One region of the Paenibacillus sp. VTT E-133280 genome, then DNA from elsewhere that is predicted to be linked to it. Evidence: predicted binding sites of a transcription regulator. Region 1 holds the regulator's gene; the other holds the start of a gene.
What was found. The regulator Rex, encoded in region 1, represses fermentation and respiration genes when NADH is low (regulators of the CRP and FNR family bind a similar motif). The targets are predictions, from matches to a motif close to TTGTGAAATATTTCACAA.
Positions count from the first base shown of each region.

Region 2: nirB (nitrite reductase large subunit NirB) is a predicted target of Rex. The motif match lies at 3,901-3,918, and genes of this name have one in related genera.

Region 1 covers NZ_NFUX01000052.1:3,389-10,973, reverse strand. The annotation lists gene CA600_RS20825 (hypothetical protein) at 1-193, opposite strand, end outside; gene CA600_RS20820 (cell wall elongation regulator TseB-like domain-containing protein) at 599-1,117, opposite strand; gene CA600_RS20815 (amidohydrolase) at 1,287-2,588, opposite strand; gene CA600_RS20810 (redox-sensing transcriptional repressor Rex) at 2,575-3,228, opposite strand; gene dinG (ATP-dependent DNA helicase DinG) at 3,360-6,221, opposite strand; gene CA600_RS20800 (tetratricopeptide repeat protein) at 6,358-6,999, opposite strand; gene panD (aspartate 1-decarboxylase) at 7,111-7,494, opposite strand; gene panC (pantoate--beta-alanine ligase) at 7,487-7,585, opposite strand, start outside.
Region 2 covers NZ_NFUX01000071.1:27,009-34,593, reverse strand. The annotation lists gene CA600_RS24950 (Gfo/Idh/MocA family protein) at 1-230, shown strand, start outside; gene CA600_RS24945 (hypothetical protein) at 256-579, shown strand; gene CA600_RS24940 (winged helix-turn-helix transcriptional regulator) at 704-1,021, shown strand; gene CA600_RS24935 (hypothetical protein) at 1,272-2,003, shown strand; gene ric (iron-sulfur cluster repair di-iron protein) at 2,201-2,950, shown strand; gene CA600_RS24925 (hypothetical protein) at 3,097-3,807, shown strand; gene nirB (nitrite reductase large subunit NirB) at 4,025-6,448, shown strand; gene CA600_RS24915 (nitrite reductase (NAD(P)H) small subunit) at 6,481-6,801, shown strand; gene CA600_RS24910 (formate/nitrite transporter family protein) at 6,854-7,585, shown strand, end outside.

The sequences.
Region 1 (7,585 bases):
GCTGTAATTCAAGTTTCAAAGTGACCTCATCACGGTTAATACTAATATGTGAAGTATTCACTCCTTCATAGCCTGACACTATCTTTTGGAGTGGTTCCTGTAAAGCAAACTGACGATATAAAAAGAATCCTCCGAATAATAGCGTAGCGGACAGTAGAGACGTTATCAGTACAGGTACAAGACGTAATTTCAAGAAACGTCCTCCTCTCAAAGATGACAAAACGATAAACAGGATGATCCAAAATCACAGCCGTTAATGCTCATCAGAGCCTAACGTTCTACTACTACTCTTCTAATTACAAACAGTAGTATATCACAGGTGTATATACGAAAATGATAAAAAGTGTGAATATATTTAAAATTTTATTTTTAAAATATTTCCATTTCATCAAAAATATTGATTTATTTCGACAAAAACAGGCCTTTATCTCTAATTAACAGGCCTATTTTCGTATGCGGCTTTGACGACAATATATAAAAACTACTCTTATAGTATATCACATTACGTATACTTTTAGTGTATCAATCTAATATTTTATATAAAAACAAGCGAACCATAAATAGTCCGCTTGTTTCTCCTAAAGTAATTTTGTTTAACTTAGCGGCTAGGTAAACTGTATCCTTCACCCATTCGAGCCCCATCTGAGAACCGATAAAATTGATAATAATACCGACCGCTTTGTTTATAAAAAAGCTGCCAAGCATACTCTCCGTTATACACCCCCGGTAACAACCGTTCAATGCTAATATCCGGGAGATCGGCTTTTATAAGACTACGCATTTTTTCTTCAGAGGTCCCTTTACTTAGTTCCTCGGCGAATACTGCGTCGGCGCCTTCGGCAAACTTCCCATCTACAGTAAAGCGTACCCAAACCATCAACTCGGTCCCGGATTCATTCTTCCCTGTTAAGACCCAGTAGACTGCATTTTCATCCCACACGGATTTCTGTGCTTTAGTTACCTCTGTTAGACCCGCGCTGGTTTTGGCGACATCCTTAGCGATATCTCGCTCGTTCCATTGATCTTTCATAATATAAGCATAGAACTGGATGAGTCCGAACAGAAGGAGCAGAATCAGAACTGACCCCAGGAGGATCCATTTTTTCCTTTTCTTCAAGGTACAGCTCCCTTTCTAGTAATATATCTTTTTTGATTATATAACACACCCGTGTGTTTATCCAAAGTTTCATATCTCGTTCAATGATCTAATGATCAGAAACACAAAAGGCTGTAACTTTGCAATAGCAGAAAGTCACAGCCTTTCAGTTATTTGTTATGATCTTAGACTATCGTTTAAGCAGTCCATCAAAGGCTTCTTGCGCCTTACGACGGATGGCTTCCTCATCTAGCGTTACACATTGTCCATGTTTAACAACCTGTTTACCATTCACCCATACATGCTCAACATCCTTGGCACTGGCAGAATAAACAGCGTGAGACAACAGATCTGTGTGTGGGAGCAAATGCGGCTGGTCTATATCAATAGCAATAAAGTCAGCTTTCATACCTACAGCGAGTCTACCCACATCATTTAAAAAGATAGACTTCGCGCCATACTCCGTAGCCATACGTAGAGCTTCCGGAGCCGGAACAGCCGTAGGATCACCACTTACACCTTTATGGATGAGTGCTGCAAGACGCATTTCTTCAAACATATCCAAATTATTATTACTTGCCGCTCCATCTGTACCCAGTGACACCTTCACTCCGGCCTTTAGAAGATCCGTAACTCGAGCAACTCCACTAGCCAGCTTAAGATTGCTTCCAGGGTTATGGGATACACCTACATCATGACGAGCCAGTATCTCGATCTCTTCATCATTCAAATGAACACCATGAGCGATTATAGACGGACGTGTGAACATTCCAAGCTTCTCTAAATGCGCTACTGGCCGCAGTCCGTAATCCACCACATTCTGCTCCACTTCGCGTTTCGTTTCGGACATATGGGTATGCATCGGTAAATTCAAATCATGAGCCGCCTGCACAAACTTAACAAAGAAGTCTGGTGGGCATGTATATGGGGCATGTGGCGAGATCATTGTCGTAATTCTACCTTCAGCCTTACCATGCCAGTTACGCGCAAAAGAAACCGCTTCCGCAAGCTTCTGATTTTGTACTTCTTCTGGACATAGACCGATTACGCCTCTCATTAGTACGGAACGAATACCTGATAATTCGACGACCTCCGCTACTCGGTCCATATGATCATACATATCCAGGAAGGTTGTAGTGCCACCTTTCAGCATTTCAAGTACAGACAAGGAGGTTCCCCAGTATACATCTTCTCCGGTGAACTTCTCTTCCATCGGCCACATCTTCTCCTGAAGCCACACCTGAAGCGCTAAGTCATCTCCATAACCACGAAGCAATGACATTGCGGCATGGCCATGCGTGTTTACCAGACCTGGCATAAACAACAGACGACTGCCATCAACAACTTGCACATCGTCTTCTATTAAAGGCTCTTCTTTTCCTATGTAAGTGATCAAATCATCTTCAATAGTCATATATCCACTAAGAACCGGCTCATCCGTTCCCGGAGTAAGAAAACGCCCGCCCTTGATAATCGTTTTATTGCTCTTCATTTCTGCTTTCTTCCTTTCCATCCTTCAAATAATAAGCAAGGCTTTGCAAATCTGTTGTAAAATCAGCAGCATGAACCCGGATATTCGATGGTGTTTTTAGAATCACTGGTGCAAAATTTAAAATCGCCTCAATGCCAGACTCAATGAGAATATCCGCTACATTCTGCGCTTCTGAATCAGGTACTGTAATTATCCCAATTCGAATACCTTGCTCACGAACCGTCTGACCAAGCTCCTCCATCGGTTGAACGGTAAGTGAGTTGATTTTCCGCCCTACCTTAGGCGCATAGGAATCAAATATAGCGGTAATCTTCATAGTATCTTTCAAATAAGCATTATAATTAGATAATGCATGTCCAAGGTTACCGGCACCCACTAAAGCCACATTCAGTTGTTGATCCAGCTTCAGAATATGACGGATTTTCTCAATAAGATAAGTTACGTCATACCCGATACCTTTTCTGCCGAAATCTCCAAAATAAGCTAAATCTTTGCGAATTTGAGCGGGATTCAAATCAAGTTTCTGTCCTAGCTCTTGAGAGGAAACGGTTAATATTTCACGTTTCTGTAGATCATTTAGGAAACGTAAGTACACAGGAAGTCTGCGAACAACGGCTTCTGATATTTTTTCCGATTTCATAATTTACCTCCTAATGTAAGTAATATTCTTTACTAACCTTATACTAATTCGTGTACCTCGTCTCAATGAAGAGCGGTATTCTTATACCGCCCTTCATTGTAGAGTGATTAATATGATCGATGACGTTCTTTTTAAGAAACGCCTCCGTCTTCCAACCACTCCGCTATACGAGGAACCATTTGATCCGTAAGCATATGCTCCATTTTTGGGCCAGGCAACGAATAGAGGAAATATTTCCCATAGTGAGATTCGATCACCCTGGTGTCATACACAATAACAATACCCCGATCTTGCGCTGTCCGCACCAGCCTTCCAAATCCTTGCTTAAAGCGAATAACCGCCTGAGGAACAGACAACTTCATGAACGGATTCTTTTTCTGGGCTTGTAATAACTCAGACTTCGCTTCCGCTAGGGGATGGTTTGGCGGTTGAAACGGGAGCCTCACGATGGCCAAGCATGTTAATGCTTCACCCGGAATATCAACACCCTCCCAAAAACTGCTTGTTCCTAACAGTACAGAGGCTGCACTGTCCTGAAAACGGCGGATCAGCTTGCTACGGCTGCCCCCCTCCACGCCTTGACCCAGCACCGTGATCTCTTGTGAGGCTAGAGCCTCTTTCAAAGGATCGTAAACCTGGCGTAGCATCTTGTAAGAAGTAAACAGGACAAGCATCCGCCCGCGTGTTGTAGTCGCTGCTTCTGCTAGTGATTGTACGAGTGTATCAACAAATCGGGCATCGCCCACACTGCCCTTCACACTAGGGAAATCCCGTGGAATAACTAACAGCGCCTGCTCCCGATACTTAAAAGGAGAAGGCAGGAGTGATGTCATCAGACGCCCCTCTTCCGCAGCTTCATTAAGTCCGAGATTATCAATCATAAACTGGAACGATTTATCAACAGAGAGTGTCGCCGAAGTTAGCACGATACTTTTCTTCTTGTCGAAAAACAGCTCCTTAAGCTGAGTACTGACATCAACAGGAACGGCATACAGCTGTAGCGATTTACTGCGATAATTTCCATTCGCCTCCAGCCAATATACTACATTCTCATCGTTTAATCCCATAAAAAACCGTACTTGCTCACGTATTGAAGCTAAATCCTTAAATAAGCCGCTAATATCGGTAACTAGACTATCTGAGGAAGATTGACCTTCTTGATCTCGCATTTCATTAAGCATTTTATCACCTTTACGGATAATTTCGCTTAATGTCAGATTCATAGTATTCTCTAAAGCAACCAATTCATCCCAATCTTTCGGTTTACGGGTAGGAAGTAGCCGCATGACTAACTGGCCAGCTTCTCCCGCTGCTGCATCGCTGCGTTCCGGCAAGAGGCTGAATAGTTTATCACTAAGCAGATCCCAGGTTTCTTTTATGGTAAGCAGGTCCGGATAGATTCTATCGATCACTCCGCTCCATTCAGAAGCTTCCTCACTGCCTGATGACTGAAGCATTTGGCGAAGCGTAGGAAGTTGGCCATTTCGACTATCCTTATAAAGACGCGATAGTGTATGTGCCACCGTGAAATGCTTCATATGCATGCCTAAATGCTTGCCAGCCACGTCCTCCAGATGATGGGCCTCATCAATTACAAGATGTTCATAAGCCGGAAGTAGCTGGTGCCCAGCCTTAACATCTGCGAAAAGCTTAGAGTGGTTCGTAATGACTACGTCTGCAATACCAGCTTCATGCTTTGCCCGATGGTAATAACACTTACGGAACCAAGGACAGGAGCGCCCCAGACAAGAATCGGTATCGCTAGCCACCGTCTCCCAGAAATCTCCTCCACGACCGCTTAAGTTGAGCTCTTCGTCATCTCCTGATTCGCTTTGCGTCAGCCAAACGATCATCTGAGCCGCAGTAAGCGCATCTTCCCTCGGACTGACAAAGTCTTTTTTATTAATTTTATGTTCGAACTTACGAAGACACAAATAATGCCCTCTGCCCTTAAAAATTGCAGCTTTAAATGGAAATGGAACTACCTGTGTTAATAAAGGAATATCCCGCTCACGCAATTGATCCTGCAGATTAATAGTATGAGTGCTGACCATAACTTTTTCATTCGTGCGAACGCTTTGGTATATGGCAGGCAACAAATAACCAAGTGATTTGCCGGTTCCTGTCCCTGCTTCGATCAATAGATGTTTGTCTTCGGCAAGTGCCGTCATCACCTCATTGATCATAATATCCTGAGCTTCTCGGCTTTCATACTGCGGCAAAGTTTCTTTAAGTCGTTTCGTTACTTCATCCATATAATCTGTAAAAGATAAATTCTGTAGCGGATTCTCAGCATGCTCGTCTCGAGGTGGAGCTAATTCGTTCCAGTCTCCTACAGCAAGCGCTAATTGACGATAAAAAGTCAGATCACCTTCGGGCTGAAGCGTCTCCGCTTCCCGTTCACGCAGCAGACCATCGAAATACCAACCAAGATCACTATCCTCTTCCGTAAACAGCTCACAGAGTCTCTGGATCGTCAGCAAAGGCAAATCGTAGAGCTCCTCCAGACATTTCAGCAATACAAGAGCAGTTGCGAGTGCATCACTGTCTGCCTGATGCGGACGCTCATGCGTCACACCAAAATGTGCACTAACTGATCCTAGTTGATAGGATGTGAGGGAAGGAAAGCAGATTTTCAGAAAATCAATCGTATCTAAAATCCGTCCTTGAAATGGTAAATACCCACATCGGTCTAAAGCATTTTGCAAAAAATGGAAGTCGAATGCGACATTATGCCCTACAAGCACAACATCATCCAAGAGTGGAACAAGCTCCATCATCATCTCATCCAGCTCAGGTGCATCCTTTACATCATCGTCGGTAATCCCCGTTAGACCAGTTATAAAAGGAGGTATCGGCGTTCCGGGCTTGACGTAGGAACCATATACCCGGGAGATGGACCGGTCTTCTTCTATAATTGCAAGGCCAACCTGGATGATTTCACCCACGGATTGGGTTCCCGTTGTTTCAAAATCAAGCACGGCAAATTTCATTATAATTCTATTCCCTTTCAATTGAGACTCTTAATCAGCATAACAGAAGTTGCGAAAAAAGGCGATGCACACCACTGGTTCAGGGGATGCATCGCTTGAATGAAAATGCGGAATAATAAACCGTAAACGTAATAATTTACAATAATGAAACAAGCTGATTTCCGAAATGAAGCTTACCTCCTCTGCGGCGGCAAACCTCCAAATTCACAGTCGGTTCAGGAAGAGCCGGGTCAAGTTGCAAAGAAAGGCCAAACAGCTCCTGCGCTTCATTGAAACGTTCCTGTGAGGCCCGGATACAGCCTAAAGCATTATACACCATGGCTTTGAGCTTGGTTTCCCTTATCAAACCGAGCATATGGTTCAGATGACTCCAAGCAGCCTCCCCTTCCCCTTCTTGCAGGTAAGAGATGGCTAAATATAATCGAGCAGCCAGGCTATCCGGATATTGCACAATAACTTCCTTAAACTGCTCAATACATTTTCCATACATCAAGAGCTTATAATACCCCTGACCTCTGACAAAAGTATCCATGCACAGCTCGGGTGCTTCCTGCTCTGGCACTTCCTCTTCGACCACAGTCGTAAAATCTACACTTTCACGAAAGTGGCTTAGCTTCTCTGCAAAGGCCAGCCATTCATCCATGACTTTATCGCTAAGTCGATGCAGCATATTATAATTGCATAAAAGCTCATTCCGGCGGGCACCCTCCGCTGTAGGGTAATCTGTAACGATCTCCTGAAGCACCTTGTTCATTTCAGCAAACATATGTTGAAACATGGGCTATCCCCCCTTACTGAAGATGAAATCAGTTCAGCTTGCCTGACTTCATTTTCTGCGAGATCGGGGTCTTTCATCCCTGCCATTCATTACATGGCGTAAGTCCATCCTTTAAGCGATTGTAGCATGCAGTTCGTGATCGGCCAGCTTCACGGGTTTGTTGTTCTCATCCACGAATACCACTGTTGGCTTATGCGACTCCAATTCTTCTGAGGACAGCATCGCATACGAAATGATAATTACTGTATCTCCCGGCTGAACCAGACGAGCAGCTGCACCATTCAGACAGATCACACCACTGCCGCGAGGCCCAGGAATAACATAAGTTTCTAACCGGGAACCATTATTGTTATCGACGATCTGCACTTTTTCATTCTCAAGAATATCTGCCGCTTCCATTAAGTTTTCATCAATGGTAATACTTCCTACATAATTCAAATTCGCTTCTGTCACCGTCGCGCGGTGAATTTTGGACTTCATCATATGTCTAAACAAGAGCGGCAACCTCCTTTGGAATAAATACATTATTGTCAATTAAGCGCGTTCTGCCAAACTTCACGGCAAGCGCTATAATCATTTCCCCATC
Region 2 (7,585 bases), on a different contig from region 1:
GAAATGGTAGATCGGTGGAAGTAGTGGATCTAGACAAGGCCATTCTTTTTGAAAAAGATACCTTACCGCATATTCAAGGCTTTGGAAGCTGGGATACTGTACTGGATAGAAGAGGTTTTAGTGGAGTGGTGAATAATTTTCTTTGCAACATAAATACACCGGAGCTATGCAGCATTGCTGCTTCAGCGGTACTGCCTAGTCATATGCTGGCGGCACAGCTTGCTGAATGAGGTCTCTGAGAAAGGAGAAGAATATATGGAGGATAACCGTAAATTAGTGGAGGAACAGATCATCGAAAGCTATAAGCGCGAAGAAGAGATGATGATTCTTGTATTCGCTCAGTGGTGTGTGAATAATGGACTTGATCCACATGCGCTATACTTGCAGGCTTATCCGCAGCAGGAAGGGAATGAAGCCTTGCGTCAGGCACTTGCCCTCACGGTTTCCGCAGAGGAAGCGGGAGACATTTCTGATGACACCGTTCTGGGTGTACTTTCACTTTTTGGAAATGATGACTTGGCACAAATCGTAACTGAAGCGATTGCTCAAAGGGGATCTAAAGGACCTGTGGGGGATTGACATTGGGGATATAATAATAGAGTCAGATGAACTTTTTTCGGTAAACGATGTTCATCATGGTTAAAATGTGTTAATATTATATATACTAACTAATAGTAAGTTTCGCAAGTGAGAGGTGAGAACAATGGAAGAACATCAATTTGCGATGTGTCCCAGATTTGAAACAGCCTTCTCTTTCTTAGGCAAACGTTGGAATGGACTTATTATTCAGACATTGATGAGTGGACCGAAGCGGTTTAAAGATATCTCCGGCCTCATTCCTTCAATGAGCGATAAGATGCTGTCCGAGCGGATGAAGGATTTGGAAGGTGAGGGTATCCTGGTTAGGCATGTATACCCAGAAACACCCGTACGTATTGAGTACGAATTAACAGACAAAGGCCGTGCGTTGCAGCCTGTTATGCAGCAGATTCAGTCTTGGGCTGAGAGCTGGGTTGACTAAAATTCACAGTAATGTTGTGGCCCTTTTTCCGAAATGGTGGAAAAGGGGCTTTTCAATTTCTAAATATTAGACAGTGACAGTTGTGTTCCAATCCTTTATGCTTGAAAAAAACTTGCACAGTTTAAAAATAATTGTAATATAATAGAAAAACATTGTATGATCCTTGAATGGAAGCGCTCGCGTATTGGTTTTTGCTCAAATCTACTCAGCTGGAGTACAGGCATAGCAAAACTGTTAGGAGGCGAGGGAGATGAAGACGAAGACGACCCTATTTTCCCGGGAAATAACGTATGGAAAAAAGGATGTTGCTGAGCTAGAGAATGCTTCTATCAAAGTACAGCTCATCTATGACAAGACGTTGTTCATGCTGCATAGCCATCTTCCTGATTCCTTATGGGATGCGTGGATTGGCGTGCCTTACAGTATTATCTCTTCACTCTACAAAGGAAACAATGATAGTGGGACTATTTTTCAAAAATGGATTCAAAGTCCGACCGGCTGGAAGTGTATTGGTTGTGAACGGCACTGTCTGGAGTCCACGGAACCTCCACAAGATGTGAATGCGGCGAATCATGGGCGACAATATAAGTTTCATAACGGCATTCGCCAGAGTATGGTACTTCAAGCCTTAATTTGGTCCATGTACGAGAATATCGTATTATTCAAACCCTTTTTAGGCGATGAGCCTTTTTTTGACGATGATGATTTGCATACGATATCCTCTTATTTCGTTCCAACTTATCTGAATGAGTTCCACCTTATTGAGCGGTCTAAGCCATGTAAAGAATACAAAGATCAGAATATACGAGTCTTTCAGGAATGGATTTCCGCACCAGATCTTGTCCTCAAATGGAATGGTGGCTTGACGGAAGGCAGATGGATGACCGGTGTTTATATGGATCACTCCCGTTTTGCTGGATTGGGACCTTATTTGAAGGATTCAAAGGGACAGCGGACGTATATGCAGGCTTATGTGCAATAAAGTGAGTTGAAAAAGCACCTTTGTAGGCAAAGGTGCTTTTTTGCGCTTACTATGTATGTACATTCTCCAATCTCGTTCAAAAATAAGATACAATTTCCGTGCGTACAATCACAAGTCAAAGTTCCTTTCAGGGTTAAGGTGAAGAAGTGGATAAGATTTATTCAGAACCTAATCCCATAACCCAAGGAGGAGCTATAATGGAAACTAAACAACTTAATGATAGTATTTCGGATTCGAAACAAGCAGAATCGGTACAGGCTGGGTTTACCCCAGATGCACTGGTGAGGGATATTGTATTGCAATTCCCTAAAGCGGCAGATTATTTTAAAGCAAAACGGATTGATTTTTGTTGCGGTGGAGCTAAACCACTTGCTGAAGCAGCAGCTGAGCGTGGTCTGGATCACGAGATAATCATCGGTGATCTAAACAAGCTGTTCCAAGAGTATCCAGTACCCCAAGAGGAAATCGCTTGGAATACTGCATCCTCAGAAGAGTTAATTGCCCATATTATTAACAAACACCATCGTTATCTTCGTGAAGAGCTACCCCTCATTAGCCAAAATGTAACTAAGGTGTATCGAGTGCATGGTGGGGATTCTCCCCATTTGGTGGAATTATATAACTTGTTCAACACACTTAAGGAAGACTTACTTGAGCATACGGCTAAAGAAGAAGAAGATGAGTTTCCTAAGCTGTTGACATACGCTGCTAATCCTAGTGAAGAAGGCCTGACATCGCTTCGTGAGTCATTGTCTGAGCTGGAGAGTGAGCATGATGGTGCGGGCGATATTTTGAGAAAAATACGTAGTGTTACAGATGATTTCACTCCACCGGCGCATGCTTGCACGACCTATCGATTGACATATGCCCGGCTGGAAGAGCTGGAGAGTATGACTTTTGAACACGTACATTTGGAGAATAATATATTGTTCCCTAGGTTTCAGTGAAGATGAATAGTGTTCTAAAGAGTCCCTTAGGGGGCTTTTTTATTTGAGAACATGGCTTGTTTAAGTTATCCTTAAAAAGACAGTATACATAACTTTACAAGCCTGAGACGCTATATGGTCATTAGGCGGGACAAGGCGGTGTCAGGATGCCCATACGATCTTTGTGGAAATTGATGCTAGGTTTAGTCATCGGATTCACAATAGGTGGATGCTCTACTAACAATGACGGCAATAGTAATGCTAATAATGGTGCGGCAGGATTAGAGGGACCGACAATATCGATAAGGGTTGGAGATAATGAACTGCTTACTAAACCATCGGACAGGTTACTTAGCGGGAGTTATAGAAATGGAATATCGCTCATGGAGCTCCTGAAAGGTAGTAATATTGCCACATTTGCTGAGGATAACTCAAGCATTCTTTCGGTAAAGGATTTTTCGCTAGAGTCGGGATTGGTTTGGGAGCTTCAGATGGGCGGTCAAATCATTGGGAATGCGGATTGGAATAATACTGTAGGGTATGATTCACAGCTAGTCTTCACCGCGAAGTCGAAGGATCATCAAGCACCACTTCAAACAGTAAGGCTGACCTTGAACGGTGGAAGTGTAGAAGTAGACCTGCATCATACGTATATTATGTTATTTAAAGAAGATTTAACCGTAAGAGATTTGCTCAAAAGCTGTAGTAGGGTACAATTGGCGGATGATAATAAAAAGGTGCTTTCCGTCAATGATTATACCCCTCTAAGTAATGAAGAATGGAAGCTGAAGGTGAACGGAAAACAACTACTCGATGATGGAATGGATATGAAGCTCAGGGCTCAAGATGAATTGGAGATTTTATTGACTTTACGCTAAAAATCGTACATTAAGCCAGATTAACGGTTGTTCAGAATCGTTAATCTGGCTTTTTATGTGGAAAAGATATCTAACAATTATCAGCACACTAAAGTGTGAAAATATTCACAATTAAAGTGACTGCAATCACAATGATGACTTGAATTTGAAACGTATAATTCCAATATGTAGAAGAGAGATTGATCAGGTATTCATAAGCTTGAGGAGGCACCTAACCATGACAACGATAAGAGAAAAACTAGTATTAGTCGGCAACGGTATGGCAGGCATAGGTACGATTGAGCAGATATTGAAGCTGGGTGGAGCTTATGACATTACGGTTTTTGGAAGTGAACCTCATCCCAATTACAATCGGATCATGTTGTCTTATGTTCTTGAAGGAAGTAAGACCCTTAATGATATCATCCTAAACGACTGGAATTGGTATGAAGACAATAATATAACTCTACACACGGGAACAACGGTGACACGAATTGATGAAGGCTCGAAGCAAGTGGTTACGGATAACGGGAAGATAGTCCCCTATGACAAGGTAATTATTGCGACAGGTTCGAATTCGTTTATTCTACCTGTAACTGGCAGTGATAAAGAGGGCGTTGTAGGATTCCGGGATATTTCAGACTGTGATGCGATGCTGTCAGCGGCCAAGCAATACAGCAAAGCAGCTGTTATCGGCGGGGGGTTACTTGGGCTGGAAGCGGCAAAAGGTCTTGTGAACCTAGGCATGGACGTTACCGTAGTTCATTTGATGGAAGATCTGATGGAGCGTCAGCTTGATCGGAATGCCTCCTCGATGCTTCAAGCTGAGCTGGAGCGTCAAGGTGTGAAATTTGCTATGGGCAAACAAACGGTGGAATTGACCGGGGAACAGAGAGTTAGTGGATTGCGCTTCAGCGATGGCAGTATGCTTACAGCGGATTTTGTGGTAATGGCTGTTGGAATCAAACCGAACGTGACGTTGGCAAAAGAAAGCGGAATCTCCGTAAATCGTGGGATCGTGGTGGATGATCATTTGCAAACCTCGATGCAGAATGTTTATTCCATCGGCGAATGTGCCGAGCATCGCGGTATGTGTTACGGGCTGGTGGCTCCATTATTTGAACAAGGCATGGTTCTAGCTAAACATTTATGTGGTAGCAATACCAAGCCTTATGAAGGTTCGATTGTCTCCACGAAGCTTAAAATATCTGGGGTGGATGTATTTTCAGCGGGTGAGTTTTTGGATTCCTCTGATCACACGGTGATCTCAAACAAAGATGAATGGAAGAGAACCTATAAGAAAATTCTGCTCAAAAATAATGTGATTGTCGGTGCAGTATTGTTCGGTGATGTGACGGAGTCCGCCAATTTGCAAAAGCTAGTAAAACAAAGCGCGATAATGACCGATGAAATTTATACAGAAGTCATGGGAACGGGCTGCTGCGGTGGCGGAGCAAAGAAGAGTACATCCGTAGAAGCTATGGCGGACGAAGAAATTGTCTGCGGCTGTAACGGTGTAACTAAAAAAGCGATCGTAGATGCTGTTACTGAACATGGTTTTACTACTGTGGATGAGATCAAAGCATGTACTGGCGCTACTCGCTCTTGTGGTGGTTGCAAACCCGTAGTAGAACAAATCCTGCAATTTGTCTTAGGTGACAGTTTCCAGCAAGCTGCTAAGCAAGGTATTTGTGGGTGCACAACGCTTAACCGTGATGAAATTGTTGCTGAAATCACAGCTAAAGGTCTTAAAACAACAAAAGAGGTCATGAATGTACTCGGATGGAAACAAGAGGAAGGCTGCTCCAAGTGTCGTCCGGCAATTAACTATTATCTAGGAATGATGAACCCTGATACCCATCAGGATGAGAAAGAATCCCGATTTGTAAATGAAAGAATGGGTGCAAATATTCAAAAAGATGGAACCTACACCGTGATACCACGCATGTATGGTGGGGTAACAACACCGGAGGATTTGAAGAAAATCGCCGATGTCTCCCTTAAATATGACGTGAAAGTTGTGAAGGTGACTGGTGGGCAACGCCTGGATCTGATCGGGGTGAAAAAAGAGGATCTGCCGAAAGTATGGGAAGAGCTCGATATGCCATCAGGTTATGGTTATGCCAAATCGCTACGTACGGTTAAGACTTGTGTGGGTTCGCAGTTCTGCCGTTTCGGCACACAGGATTCGCTGGCAATGGGCGCGCTCATAGAACGTAAGTATGAACGTCTTGATTTTCCCGCCAAGTTTAAAATAGCTGTCAACGGCTGTCCACGTAACTGTGCGGAATCCTGCACGAAGGATATTGGCATCGTCGGTAATGATGGTGGTTGGGAAGTGTTTATCGGTGGTAACGGTGGGATCAAGCCAAGGATCGCTGACTCTTTCTGCAAAATTAAGACCGATGATGAGTTGATCGAGGTGTGCTCCGCTGTGATGCAATATTACCGTGAGACCGGCAATTATTTGGAAAGAACCTCCGAGTGGGTTGAGCGTATGGGACTTGAGCAGATTCAAACGGTCATTTTGGATAATGAAGATAACCGCAAAGAGCTGGCAGCACGGATTGACTTTGCTCTCACTCAGGTTACGGATCCTTGGAAAAAAATGCTCAATGACAGCAGCACTCGTACTGCGCTTTTTGAAGAAACAAGAGTCTAGCGGATATAACGCACACAGAAGGGGAGAGAGCAATGAATAAGACCACACAAACGTATGCAATAGGATCAGTACAGGATCTCCTGTTACAGATTGGCCGGGTAGTTGTGGCTGGAAATGTGGAACTGGCTGTATTTCGTACCTCTGACGGAGCGATTTATGCGCTTGAGAATCGGAGTCCTCATCCAAAAGGGGGGCCGCTTGCTGAAGGGATCGTTTCGGGTCACTTTCTTTATGATCCGCTGTATGATTGGAAAATAGATCTTCGCACGGGTGAAGTTCAGGCACCGGATCAAGGTATCGTTGTGACTTATCCAGTCTCCCTTGCCGGAGACATTGTGACAGTGAGCTTGTAGACACCGAAGCTTGTAGTAAAGGATGAAATAGAAAATGGTGGGGTGGAGTATTATGTTTACTCAAAGTGTGGAGAACATTGTCGAGGCGGCAGTCAGTAAGCGAGACCAAATGAATGAAAGTTTACCAAGATATTTTCTGGCAGCCCTTTTGGCAGGGGCATATGTAGGCATTGGGATTATCCTTATTTTCTCGCTGGGAGCGCCTCTAGCGGCTGCCAAATCGCCTTTCCAACCCCTTATTATGGGTGCATCCTTCGGTATTGCCTTGACTCTTGTTGTGTTTGCAGGCTCAGAGCTGTTTACCGGAAATAATATGTTCTTTACGGTTAGTACACTAGCTGGTAGAACAAGTATCTGGGATACTGTCAAGAACTGGGTGCTTGTGTTTGTAGGGAATGTGGTAGGGGCAGTGATTTTAGCACTTTTGATTCGAGGAACTGGACTATTCAGTGCGGCTCCCCCAGAGCATCTGATCTTTGCGGCTGCAGCCAAGAAAATGAGCCTTCCGTTTTCAGAGCTTTTTTTCCGAGGGATTCTATGTAACTGGCTGGTCTGTCTAGCACTATGGATGGCCTCGCGCGCCAAAAGTGAAACGGCCAAGCTGGTTCTAATCTGGTGGTGTTTATTTGCCTTTATTGCGAGTGGCTATGAGCACAGTGTGGCTAATATGACGCTGCTGAGTGTTGCTGTGCTGCTCCCGAATCACCCGGACACCGTTACAATTGCCGGATGGATACACAATATGATACCCGTTACGTTAGGAAATATAATTGGCGGTGGCGTA